One region of the Colwellia sp. MB02u-10 genome, then DNA from elsewhere that is predicted to be linked to it. Evidence: riboswitches for the same ligand, from Rfam matches in the RefSeq annotation. Region 1 holds a riboswitch; the other holds the start of a gene.
What was found. A riboswitch is a leader RNA that binds a small molecule or an ion and turns the genes downstream of it on or off. The one in region 1 is predicted to bind cyclic di-GMP.
Positions count from the first base shown of each region.

Region 1 (6,163 bases):
TCCATGTCATCGTCAAGCTCGTTCTTTTTTAAAAACGGAAAAAAATCCCTGATAGTACTGATCTCAACAGAATTCAAATCCTGATAAAATGACTGGGCTGCAGTTGGCTGGTATGGGTAAAATCACTGGCTGATAAAATCTCTTTGAGGGTATGAATAGTACGATCATGAAATTTCTCCACCCGAACGACTTTTTCTGGCACGATCAATCCACGTTGACGGCCCTCGTCTTGTGTTGCCACTCCGGTGGGGTACTCCCCTGTGTGGCATTTCATTGATTGCACACACCCAACTGTAAACATAAATGCGCGGGCCAAATTACATCAGTCGGCACCCATGGCACAATTTTCTGCGATGTAAAACGTGCTGTGTACTTTGCCACTTGCCTTCTATTAAGTTTTTTATTTTGGATAACGCAAAATACCTTAACCATATTAGAGGTTTTTTTGACCTAGCGTTTTATCGAGTTAGTTTATAAACACCATGAGTCGAGTGTATGTTATAGACCTCACTAGTGTGGTTTTCAGACATAAAATGAGCTTGGCTCTTGCTATACAATATTTACTAATGCCACAAAACGCTTGGTTTTGTTATTTAACGTATCATGGCTAATGTTTACTTTGATATTAAGCAGAGGTTATAAATTTATTGCTATAAAGATGTCATATTTATAAAAATGGCAATTCAACCACTATTAATGGCTAAGTGCCAAAGGTGAAGTTAAGCGCATGATGGATAATTCGTTTTATTTAGCCTGATAAAATAACTAAGAATAATCAAAAGATGATTTTTATGTATTTGTAGCTCATGGTGGATTTAGCAGTAATGAGCGGTAAATTTACCGGCCATTACTTTAACATGAGGTGAATTATTCTTGTCCGGTATACCAATACTTAACAATATCCTCTGCCGGTTTACCGCGGATAGATTGAGAGATATTAGGGAAACCTTCAAAATTGGGGGTTAACGTGGGTGAAAGCCAATAACCGGTATGAATGTCGACGCTGTTAATCATAAAGGTATCTTGCTCTTCGATCGCTTGCATAATGCCTTCTATGCCCACTGATTGCACAGAAAAGTCAGTGACAAAACTCTCTTGAATACAACTAACTTCAGTCCCGTCTTCTAAACTTCCTGGAGTACAGAAACCATCTTCTTTCCAACCATTGAGAAAAAAGTCTTCACGACTTTGCACTTGAATAATAAGTGTTATCGGTAATTCTATATTTGACGTACCGTGCCAGCATGGTTGGTTAATATCACCACAATATATTTGCATATGCTGATTGGTCAGTGATTCAAAGGTTTTCTGCTTGATCAGTTCCGTTGTTAGCTTGGCATCTTCTTCGGCGTTAAATTGATTTCCGCAGCACTGTAACGCATTGATTAAAATACTATCTACTCTGGAAAATATTCGTTGATCATTAATTACAGTCCCTATTTGCCCCCAAGTAATCTCACCGTCAAAATTGGCTCTGATATCATCGATAATTTCGGCAAATCGCTCAATATAATATTCTTTTAATTCGTCGGTATGCAAGGTGATCCACATCGCGTTCCAGTCAGCAGAAATACCTTTTATAGCTATTTTCTGGGCATGTTTTGCCTGAATAATCATATTGTTTTGATGTGCATCCAATATGATTTTAAGCTTGTCCAAGGTGAGTTTCTCACCTTGCTCAACAATAATATCGCCATCGACATTGTTTTGAGTAAACTGCCAAGAAAAATAAATATCAATGTTGAGCAAACGTGCTTGCTCGACAATATATTCTATATATTTTTTAGGCGTATGATAATTAGCTTCGGCGACTACCCATGGTTCTTGGCTATCGTTCCACTGACCATAATTGTAAACCCAAACCCTTTGTGCACCAGAAGCATTCATTGCTTGTAATGCTTCAAGATACATCAGCTTTACATATTCATCTCTGGAACAATTATCGCGAGCAGACTGGGATAGGCCATCATAAATCCAACTAGGGGAGTAGTCTTTAAAACTAATACCTCTCACTATATGACTAGAAAGTTTACCTCTGGGGGATGGGGTTTCAAGTTTACCTTTATATGATTCAGGGTAGTCAGCAGAATGAGGGTTGACGCATGAAGTCGTTACAGGTGACGTGGCTACAGAGGTTGTTGTTACTGGTGATGGATTTGATACTGTATCGCTACTATCACCTCCGCCACAAGCACTTAGGAACAAAATAACAACGAATTGAATAAAATACTTATTTGAGAAAAACATTCACAACCTCTAATAAATGATGTAATTAATAAATCACGGTAAAGGTTGTAAAAATATCCATATAAATAGCAACCCCACGACCCTATGCAATGCACTTAGGCTGGTAGCTTTGCGTCTATTAATTTTCATTAATAGTTGCCAGTTATTTCACGAGTCTACTGTAAGGTAAGATAAAATCAAGGTAATTTATACACGTCATTAAAAGTAGTGGCTCTAGCGATTATAGAAAGAAAAAATTAGAGAATAGATTGTTAGCCATGGTTCAATTTCACAAAAGAGGTTGAGCGGATGATTGATCATGTTGATATGTTAGTGGTCAGTAAAATGACAACGAAGCAATAAATGCGGCCAAAATAAACTGTCATTTAACCTGTGTCTGGTCCGGTTTATCAATCAGTTATCATAGTTGTAGAAGCTAAAAAAAGATCAAAAAAACAGAGTTTCTGGGGCGTTTTCGTTTCTGCTTTGACTCGTTGACGAAATAGGTTTGAATACGACGGGGACGCGCAGCGAATACAGCTGGTTATTTGCCGGAGAAGAATACGGCATGTAACACGCCTGGGACCTTTTGAGTGTTGGCAGAAAAACCCGCAGCGGCTTTGTCGTTAATTTGCAGATTAAGGCACAATAGCTCTGACAAGAAATTGGATGTCTGGTGCTTACCGTTGCGTTATAATCAGCGCTAAATAATTCTATAATAACAAAGTTGAGCATATCTTTGTCCCACATGAGAAACTGCGAACGTTGCTATGATTCATACTTTTGCAACTATTCAGGCAACCTATGGGATCACTGTCCTGCTTGCCGTCGCAGCATATTGAACGAGCGAGACCGTCGGCATTATGATGCCGTGCAACAACAGCTACAGTACGCATATGGCTGGGGCCATAATATAGATTATGACGTTGCCCAATATGATTATGTTCTAAACGAAGATGGTAGCCTTACATATAGCTGTAGGCCTAGCCATAATTATCATGCCCAGGTAAGGCAGTTGATAATTGATGGTTTTCTTGCCCGAATCGCCCAAGAATATATCGAGGGTGCTACGTCGCAGTATATGCTCGATACGGCTTACGGCGCTGGAGTTGATGAAGCCTGCCACACATCTTTTTTCATTCGTCATGAAACAAAAGGATTTACCTTCACTTATAGAGCGGAACCGAAAGTGCATTTTGTCTTTAATGATAATGGCGAAGTCATCTCTAGGGCTTATGTCCCTTTTGAAGACAAAGAGATGCGAAAATCCTATGGACGTGGCTGCGCAGACTATATCCGTCAAAATCCAGATTTATGCCAAGAGCAAGCTCAAACCAGACAAAGGATCGCTTACGAGGCAAAAGTCCAAAGTGAGGAATGGGTTGACGAGCTTGCTGTTAGAAACATTAAGCGTTTAAAATATGTTGTATTAATACCCTGGATATTACTTCATGTAGTTGCAGCGAGCTTCTTATTGGTTTTGTCTTATCCCGAACCTGAAGGTTTTTGGGCTAGTAGCTGGCATAAGGCGAAATATTACGTCTTGATTCTCGGCATTTACTTTTCAGCATACATTCCTGGCTATGTCGCAAATTACAGAATTACAGGCGCGAATTGTAGGTACACCGAAAAAAAGCGAGATGAATTGCTGCAGGCTTTAGATGTGCCTCTGCAAGTAGTCGCCGTCAATAAAAATCCTCCCGAGCCATCCGGAACACAAATTGACTCACCTAAGTACTGGACGCTGTGGAGAATTTTTTTGGCTCTTGCAATCAATCTGGTTGGAATTCTATTAGCGGCTTATTTGTTCGAGACATATGTTTGGCCTATAGCCTAGCGGTGTTCCTTTTCGCTCAAAGCTGCTTTTGGCAAGTTTTCTGAAACGCTAACTTCTAGCACATTTGAGAGATTAATAATTGAGTTGATATTGCAGTCCAGATTAGACTTTTTGCGTCGGCCAAACTTAAAAAAATCATAGATAGGCATTTTGTATAGCTTTACCTGAGTAAAACGCATAAGTCTGTCAATATTTAGGAAACTTGTTACAATGCTATTTTTGATTTTAGGTGGTCTATGAATAACAGTAATGAGCCTCTACACGGCATTAAACTTGAACAAATTCTAACTGAGCTGGAGAAGGAAGTTGGTTGGGATAAGATGGGTGAATTACTTAATATTCGTTGTTTCACTAATAAACCACGTCTTAAATCAAGTTTGAAATTTCTTCGTACAACCCCTTGGGCACGTAGTAGAGTTGAAATTTTATACCTAAAAACATTTTGTAGTAAGCATAAAGCAACGGGGAAAGTAATCAGGGGGATACTCTCTCAGAAAACAGCCGTATCAGGAACGACTTCCACCAAGCCCGCTCCCTTTGTTTGGCCAACATAGGACAATTAATAGATGTGATTTAAAGGATTCGACTATCACTGTTTACAGCGCTAATAAGCAAAGCAGTAACGAGATAATCTACCCCTCATTTAGTCAGCGCTACTAAAGAGGTCCTATTCAGTATGTTGTTTTTGCGACAGTCCCGAAATTTCAGGGATTGTCTGTCATCGCCAATAAACCTGCGGGATCAGGTCTTTGATTTATGACCATCGATATTTCCCTTAGCGTTTAACGTTCATGACTGACAAATTATCACATTAGGATAAAGTACATATTCTATCTCGCATAAAAAACAAAGCATTAGAAAATTTATCGCTACGTTATCCCGACATTATAGCTGCTACCTTCCGCTTAACGCCCTGAGATCTTTAAAAAGCAATGCGCCACCATAAACCAAATAAACTCACATAACCTGTTGTGAAGTGAACGAGTTCACCTTGGTCAATCACCATTACTAATGGAGTAACTTGTACACCTAACGAGTTTGCTATGCGATTATTATCGTCGTTAATGACATTAAATTGATAACTTTCTATTTTCATATATGTTTTTAGTGTCTTATTATCACCAGATTGCATGGCAATACTGTAAACAGGGTAATGCTGTGAAATAGTATCTATAGAAGGGCTAACAAAGGAACAAACTGGACACCAAGTCCCCCAAAAGTACACTAAAATGGGTTGTTCAAAACTTAGCTCCTTTAAATTAATGGTTGTATTATAGATTGTCTTTCCTTGTAGATCGGGCAGCGATTGTCGATCAATCCCCCTCGTTCTCCACGTATCTACAGCAAAACTTGTGATGAGATAAACGATGATAATAAAAGAGATTTGTTTTAACCAGGACTTCATTTAATATCTCTCCTACAAGACTATTTTTTAATTATTTTCACTTTTTGTTGAGAATAATTACCATTAAGACTAACTATGCTAATGTCTTCAATGCGAACTGAAAAGTCGTTAGCAATAAATAATTATTAAGGCCAAATGGCAATTACTTGGAGGATTTGGCTTAACCGTCACTTATGCCACAGAGCAGTCGAGATTTTTGATTATAAACTCATCAAAATTATGCTAACTATCTCCAGTTGTAGCTGACATTAGCACAATATATCTATGGAGCTATCGCAAAAAGCAAGTTAAGGTGTTCTAAATCGAGCGGTGTAATTTATTTATTTTGGTTTACTTTCTCTCAGACTTTCCAAATCAGTCTTATCTATTGCTTTTAGAGTTTATAATAAAAATAAAAATTAAAATAAAAATAAACATAAAAATAATCGCGTTTCTTATGCAGCTAGTTGATTGGTTTTAAATTACGAGCTAAATGCATTTCGCATCATAAAGCGTTGAATTATAGTCATATTTTTATCCGCACCCCATATTTCCCTATCCAGTGTTTTTGCAATGTAATAATCTTTTATAAGCAAACATTCATTGGTGGTGTATGAACAAATACAAATTACTTTTTCTTTAGGATAATTAATGACACTTTTTTTCATTATATTAATTAAAATATTTCCACTGTATATAAACGTAATATTAGGTTT
Region 1 is NZ_JACGVK010000112.1:70,662-76,824, forward strand. It holds gene H4J59_RS19810 (glutamate synthase-related protein) at 74-316, opposite strand; gene H4J59_RS08070 (hypothetical protein) at 868-2,247, opposite strand; cyclic di-GMP riboswitch class I at 2,312-2,397, opposite strand; gene H4J59_RS08075 (hypothetical protein) at 3,242-4,063, shown strand; gene H4J59_RS08080 (VF530 family DNA-binding protein) at 4,300-4,617, shown strand; gene H4J59_RS08085 (protein disulfide oxidoreductase) at 4,986-5,468, opposite strand; gene H4J59_RS08090 (AEC family transporter) at 6,099-6,163, shown strand, end outside.

Region 2 (6,163 bases), on a different contig from region 1:
GATTGTGCCTGACATTAAAATCACCGTAGAGCAGTTGGGAGCTGTATTCCATCTCCAGATTTCCCTTTGTCTCCTCTTTCTTAAAATAATTGCTAAAATCATTGATATCATACCTGAGCTTAAGCATGCCAAGGTCAATCATCCTACGATCCGCTTTCATAAACAGGTCGTTCTTCGAAGCGGCTTGCTGGTTATTTTTATCCGCTTCTATGTTGCGCTTTCTTCTTTCCGCGTTTACCCTATTATCCAGCGGCAGATTGAAATCTGGTGATATTTTCAACGTGTATTTTTCCGCTATCCACTTAACGCCTTTTAGGGGGAGAAGCTCAGCAATAGTCTCCTTCTCAATATACAACCTGCCATCGACTTCTATACGGTTAAGCATTTTCAGCTCGGTTATTATCCGCCGCTGCTGCCTGTCGGGAAACAGGCTGCCCGCCATCAGTAGTGTGATCTTGTCTTTATCAATGGAAAGCTGAGTATATTCAGTGAGCTCGGTAAGCTCTAAAAAACCTTCAATATCCAGATAGATACCGCCGTCATAGTCGCTCATTACCTCAACAAATTCCTGCTGCAGGTAACTGCCCACCTGAAGAGTGATCATATTTTCAAAATAGTCATCCTGCCTGTCGGGAAACAGGCTGCCCGCCATCAGCCGTGTGTTTTTTCCCTGATCGATAGAAAGCTGAGTATATTCAGTGAGCTCGGTAAGCTCTAAAAAGCCTTCGATATCCAGGTAAATACCGCCGTCATAGTCGCTCATTACCTCAACAAATTCCTGCTGCAGGTAGCTGTGCACCTGAAGAGTGATCATATTTTCAAAATAGTCATCCTGAACGTTGGAAAAAGCGGAAGAACAAAAAAGAAGGCTAGATAACATAAGCCATGCCGCTCTTATCAAGATCATTCTTTCCACAATGTCAGTACGGAAAGCACTGCCGCGAAGAGAATTACATAATAAGTCGGTTTTTTTGCATGCGCTTTAATGAGATTTTGAACAGTTAATTTTTCAACGGGAAAATAATCACAGCAGCAGACGACTTTTAATAAGAAGTCAGAGAATGGTAATAGCAATGAATTATTTTTTCTGGCAGAAGCTTTCTTGGTGGACAAGTCTTGTTGCTTAGCTTTATTTAGGTTAGCGGCTAAATCATTCAGAATAGTGAACGGATCAGGTAAAAACGGAGACGTAGTGATATACAAAACTGAACCTGCCTTATAGTGATTAATCTACTCTGAGCTGCCTGTAATATCTAGCAATATAATCTACCGATGGAGATCTTAGCTTTATTAAGCGAAGCGTAACTTGAAGTTGAACTGTTTGAATAGTTGAATACAACCAGATAGAAAATGGTAAATGGGTAGGTTATTCAGCTAGTCTAGATATTCAATATCATATTTAATCTGTTTTCTGTGTTTGCCGCTGACATTTTTTTCTCCCAGCAGAGTAAAGCCTATTTCAAACTGTCCTTCGCCGTATTCATCGAGTCTGATAATCGGGTTTTTAGCCTTGAGATTGTCTATTCTAACCCCTGAAGTCAGATAGATAGCGCCGGTGGCCTTAATTTGTATCATTACCCTTTTATTTTCGATCCCCTTTACAGAGATAATCACCCCCTGTTCAGGAGTAACCTCCAGTCTGCTACCGTTATAGAGCAAGAGATCTTTTAATTGAGCATTTTTCACCCCGACAATCTCCAGAGGAAAAACCAATGCTGAATAGAGAAACAGTAAAAAAAATAGAAGTTTGTTCATTGCTGTGCAGCCGGATGATAAAAGGCAGCCATAGGCTGCCTTAATCTTAATTAAGAAGCGTTAGCAGTTGGTGCTACATAATCACCATTTGGTGTAGTGCCTGTATTTGCAATAGCATCATAGTAAACAGTGAACGTAACGGTCTCAGAAACATCTGTATCAGGTGTAAGCTTCGATGTATCAAGATCAACAGTGAAGTTAAGCTCTGCTGCTGTGCTTGTATCAGCATCGAACGGCACAGTAGTAGCACCCGTATCAGTTCCACCTATCACCAGCAATCCGGCAGTGCCACTTGGTGCAATTGAATAGGTGAATGTTTCTCCAAATTCACCCTGCACGTCAGCAGTAATATTTTGAACTGTAACATCAGAATCAGTGTAAACATCCCCAAAGTCGATATCTGTTAAATTTAGCCCAACAGTGATAGGGGTTATATACTTAGCAACCACATTGATTACAGAGTTTACGCCAGTTTCATCATCTAATGTGCCAGATGAATTAGCCATTGCTGTTGATGACATTGCTAGGATTGATGTAGCTAGTAATACTTTTTTTGATGTTGTTGATAATAATTTTTTCATTTTGAACTCTCTCTATTTCACTTGAAAATAAATAACTTTCCCGCGGTATTGCCGGAAAATTATTGTGCGATATCGTTGTAGGCAACCATCACAGTGACTGTAGCGGCAAGGTCCCCGCTCATATTTCCTGTGTCCAGGTCAACATAAAATTCATGTGCCTGATATGCTCCCGTGCCTGTGTCTATATAAGTTAAACTGTCTGCTGTGTATCCTCCGCTAGAGCTGCGTGAAATCTGCACTACGCCTGTGCTGTCATCATTGCTTATCTCCACCGTATAGTCATAGGTGTTTTCTGCATTGACAGTAAAATCCACCACTACACTGTCCACTTCGCTATCGTTATAAACATCGCCAAAATCGATGGCAGAAAGAGCAAGGGACAGCTCTATTGCTTTTACAGCATCGCCGTTGATGTAAAACACCCCCTCTCTTTCCTCAAATTGAGCTTGTGAAAACGCTGAAAAAAACAACATAATAAAGGCTATTTTATTCACGTGCAGCGCTCCTAGAGTTCAAAGTCGAAGCTCTTGGTAAAATCAATTTGTTCATTAACAAAAACAACCTGCGCAGTGTCGGCTTTAACATCCATTTCCGTTGACTTTTTCAGCTCGAACGAATGCGCCCGGTAGAACCCTTGTTTAAAGCTTTGCTCTTTTATTAAGTTTTTGTTGTTGTAAAACTTAACTTCTATATCAAGCGGATAGGAAAAATTCCCGGTATTTTTAGCCGTTCCCAGCAAGTCATAACCTTGGTCTGTTTTCTCAACCCGCAAGGCATCAAAATTCAGTCCGGTTTTAAGCGCGCCTTTTCGACCGTAATAGGGAACCCCGATATTCATTAGCATAGTTACTTGGTTTTCATTACCTCTCGGAGGCATCTCTTTAAAAACAAGCAGCGCGACATACTCGCCATCCTGTAAATCTGTTTTTATTCTTGGCGCGATTTTTACTTGTATTTTACCCTTAGGCGGAATCACTACTATTTTAGGATAAGCTACCAGATCATCTCCCAGATAGTATTCATCTTTAGCCCATTTGGGTTTTTCAAAATCTACTCTGACCCGCACCACTTGGTTTCCTGAATTAATCAAGGTGGTCTCTTTGGTCACAGGTTGGTCAAGGTTGACACCAAAACTTGTTCGGGTAACCGAGAAGCCAGCAAAGCTGTTAATGGAATAAGTGCAAAGTAATAGTGCAATAACACCTTGTAAATAATTTTTCATATGAATCAAATAATTCCTGCTACATTTTTATCTTTAACGAATTTTACAAAATTCAGGCAAAAAAAATGGCCCTCATAAAGAAGACCATAGATAAAAAAATAGCTCAGGAAACAAAAGTGTTTATTCACTCTCGGCAACTGGCTACCATTTTACAGGCCCTTTAGCTTTGCGTCCCTAGGTTTCCCTAGGTTTGCGATTTATTCACTTTATAAATATTACAACGAAATTATATAACCGCGGTAAAAAGCGATTATCTGATAATGACTTATGTCATTTGTCTTGTGCTGATCAATAATTAAGCTTTGCGATATTTACTAAGCCAACGATATCACAAATACGGGGGATACATATTATTATAAATTTTATAATAATATGTATCCCCCGTATTTGTCTGGTGGTAGGTAATCAGTTCTGAACAATAGGGGGTAAGTTAACGCTAGCTACTTATTAAGGATATTTAGACAGTTTAAAAACTTATATTGTACAGCTCAGCTTATAGTGTCGTTATCAAACCGTTAGTGCTGGTAAACTCATAAAATAGACAAGAGAAAGGATTAACAAAAAAAGCGTTATATCAGAAAAATAAGCGCTTATCTTAAAAATATTTCAAGCAATAGATAATGACAGGCAGGCGAAGTTAATGTCAGAGAAATATACTAGCGGCTGGGTAATTAAGTTAAAACAATGTAAGGTAAATGTTACTAGGTTTATAGGCGACTCAGAGTCAAAGATAATTATAAAATTTATAATTATCTTTGACTTACATTCAAGTCGGTAAATGTGACACAATAGTATTGTACATTTTTATGATGTGATCTTATCGCAATATTTATAAAATTAACTAATCGCAAACCCAGAGAAATCTAGGGACGCAAAGCTAAAGGGCCTGTAAGATGGTAGCCAGTTGCCAGAAGTGAATCAACACTTCTTGTCCTCCTGAGCCTGTTTACCAATGGTCTTCCTTACGAAGACCATTTTTTTGCCTGAATTTTATATTTATTTAAATAATAGCGGTATCTAAGCGTTAATTAAATAGGGCTAAAGTTGGCCTTTATAGCTTAAATAAAGTTAAAAAAGTTAACGCATTTCACTTTACTCATGAAAACTGTTGACGTCATTATTTTGACACCACTAAAGTTATAGATATAAAAGGTACTACTTTTCAATAGGTTTAAAATTTAATCCATTATATTTATCGGGTTATAGCATAGAAGCAAATATCATATCTCACCGAATTAGAACGAATCCTTTAAATCAATGATGATTTAATTTAGTAATTAGGAATTAGTATTTTTAAATTTTAAAATACGCTAGAGGAAATAATGGAATTAACAAATTTGTATAATGCAGATAATGCAGATAAGGCATGTAGTGATTATTGCTCAAAATGTAAATGTCCTAACTTATCAGACTTTTCTCCTGAATTCTCATTTGATTATAATAATCAAATAGTTAGCTTTAAAGGTGAAAGAGCTAAGCTTTCAAAGAGAGCATTTAGATTACTTTGTGCATTTATAAGGTTTAAAGATATTCCACTCAGTGTCAAATTTTTACATGACTATGGCTGGCCTGATCAATTAGTCGTTAAAAATAATTTAGCGGTGACCATATCTGAAATGAGAATCAACCTTAGACACACTAACTTAACAATAGAAAATATTAGAGGGTTTGGCTATTTATTAAGCTCAGTTGTTCATGAAGGCGAGCATATTAGGAATTCAACTTATGGATAAGCTTCAATTAATTACGTTTGATTGTTGTGTTTGGGGCAAGGTGATTATTCAGCCCCGTACAGAATTAATTATGACAACATTAGAACAATGCAATCATGCCGAGTTGCTCTGTAGTATCACCAGTCAGGCTAATAATATTCCAGCTGATGTGTTTTTCCGATATTTAACCGAGGGTGAGCATTTAAAATTATTTAAATTAATTTTAAATGCTTTAATTAATGATTCAAAATATAGGAGTTACACCATTAGTTTAAATACACCGATACAGGTGATAAAAAACTTTGATGAATGCTTTCCTATTTTGGATAATAATAAAGAACAACATCTTGCTATTGAGATATTAGAACACGACATACAACAATTTGGTTACTTAGAGTTAGCGATGCTTGATAAGATAAATAAGCGTCCAAATGTCAGCTTATGGCTTGATGATTTTGGAAGAAATCAATCAAATTTTGATATTCTACTGTCTAAAAAAATTGCTTTCAGTACCATTAAAGTATCAAAAGAACTTTTTTGGGGACTAATGGCATCAGATGTTTTATTTTTAAAAAGTTTACTCATTTTTCTAAGTAATAAGCACCAAGTGGTGGTAGAGGGAGTGGAATCAGTAGAACAAGCCAGTTTTCTCTCCCAATTTAGTCACATAAAAATGCAAGGCTATTTGTTCCCAACTATTAAATATTTTTCTTATGTATAATGCAGCAATAGAAAGGGTTATGAATGAGTTGGTCTTAATAACACCACGGGAAAAAAATAATAGTCTTGAACTCAACGTGTTATTAATCAAAAGTTTACTCAGAAGAGATAACTTACTCAAAAGAGACAATTTACTCAAAAGAGACAATACTAATCATTTAATGACCTTAGAA
Region 2 is NZ_JACGVK010000111.1:60,305-66,467, forward strand. It holds gene H4J59_RS07600 (hypothetical protein) at 1-907, opposite strand, end outside; gene H4J59_RS07605 (hypothetical protein) at 904-1,203, opposite strand; gene H4J59_RS07610 (hypothetical protein) at 1,375-1,755, opposite strand; gene H4J59_RS07615 (hypothetical protein) at 1,806-2,336, opposite strand; gene H4J59_RS07620 (hypothetical protein) at 2,396-2,830, opposite strand; gene H4J59_RS07625 (molecular chaperone) at 2,842-3,558, opposite strand; cyclic di-GMP riboswitch class I at 3,688-3,763, opposite strand; cyclic di-GMP riboswitch class I at 4,395-4,470, shown strand; gene H4J59_RS07630 (helix-turn-helix domain-containing protein) at 4,881-5,291, shown strand; gene H4J59_RS07635 (EAL domain-containing protein) at 5,284-5,991, shown strand; gene H4J59_RS07640 (hypothetical protein) at 6,011-6,163, shown strand, end outside.
Region 2: it holds a riboswitch for cyclic di-GMP, as region 1 does, so the genes downstream of both, H4J59_RS07630 (helix-turn-helix domain-containing protein) here and H4J59_RS08070 (hypothetical protein) in region 1, are expected to answer to the same signal.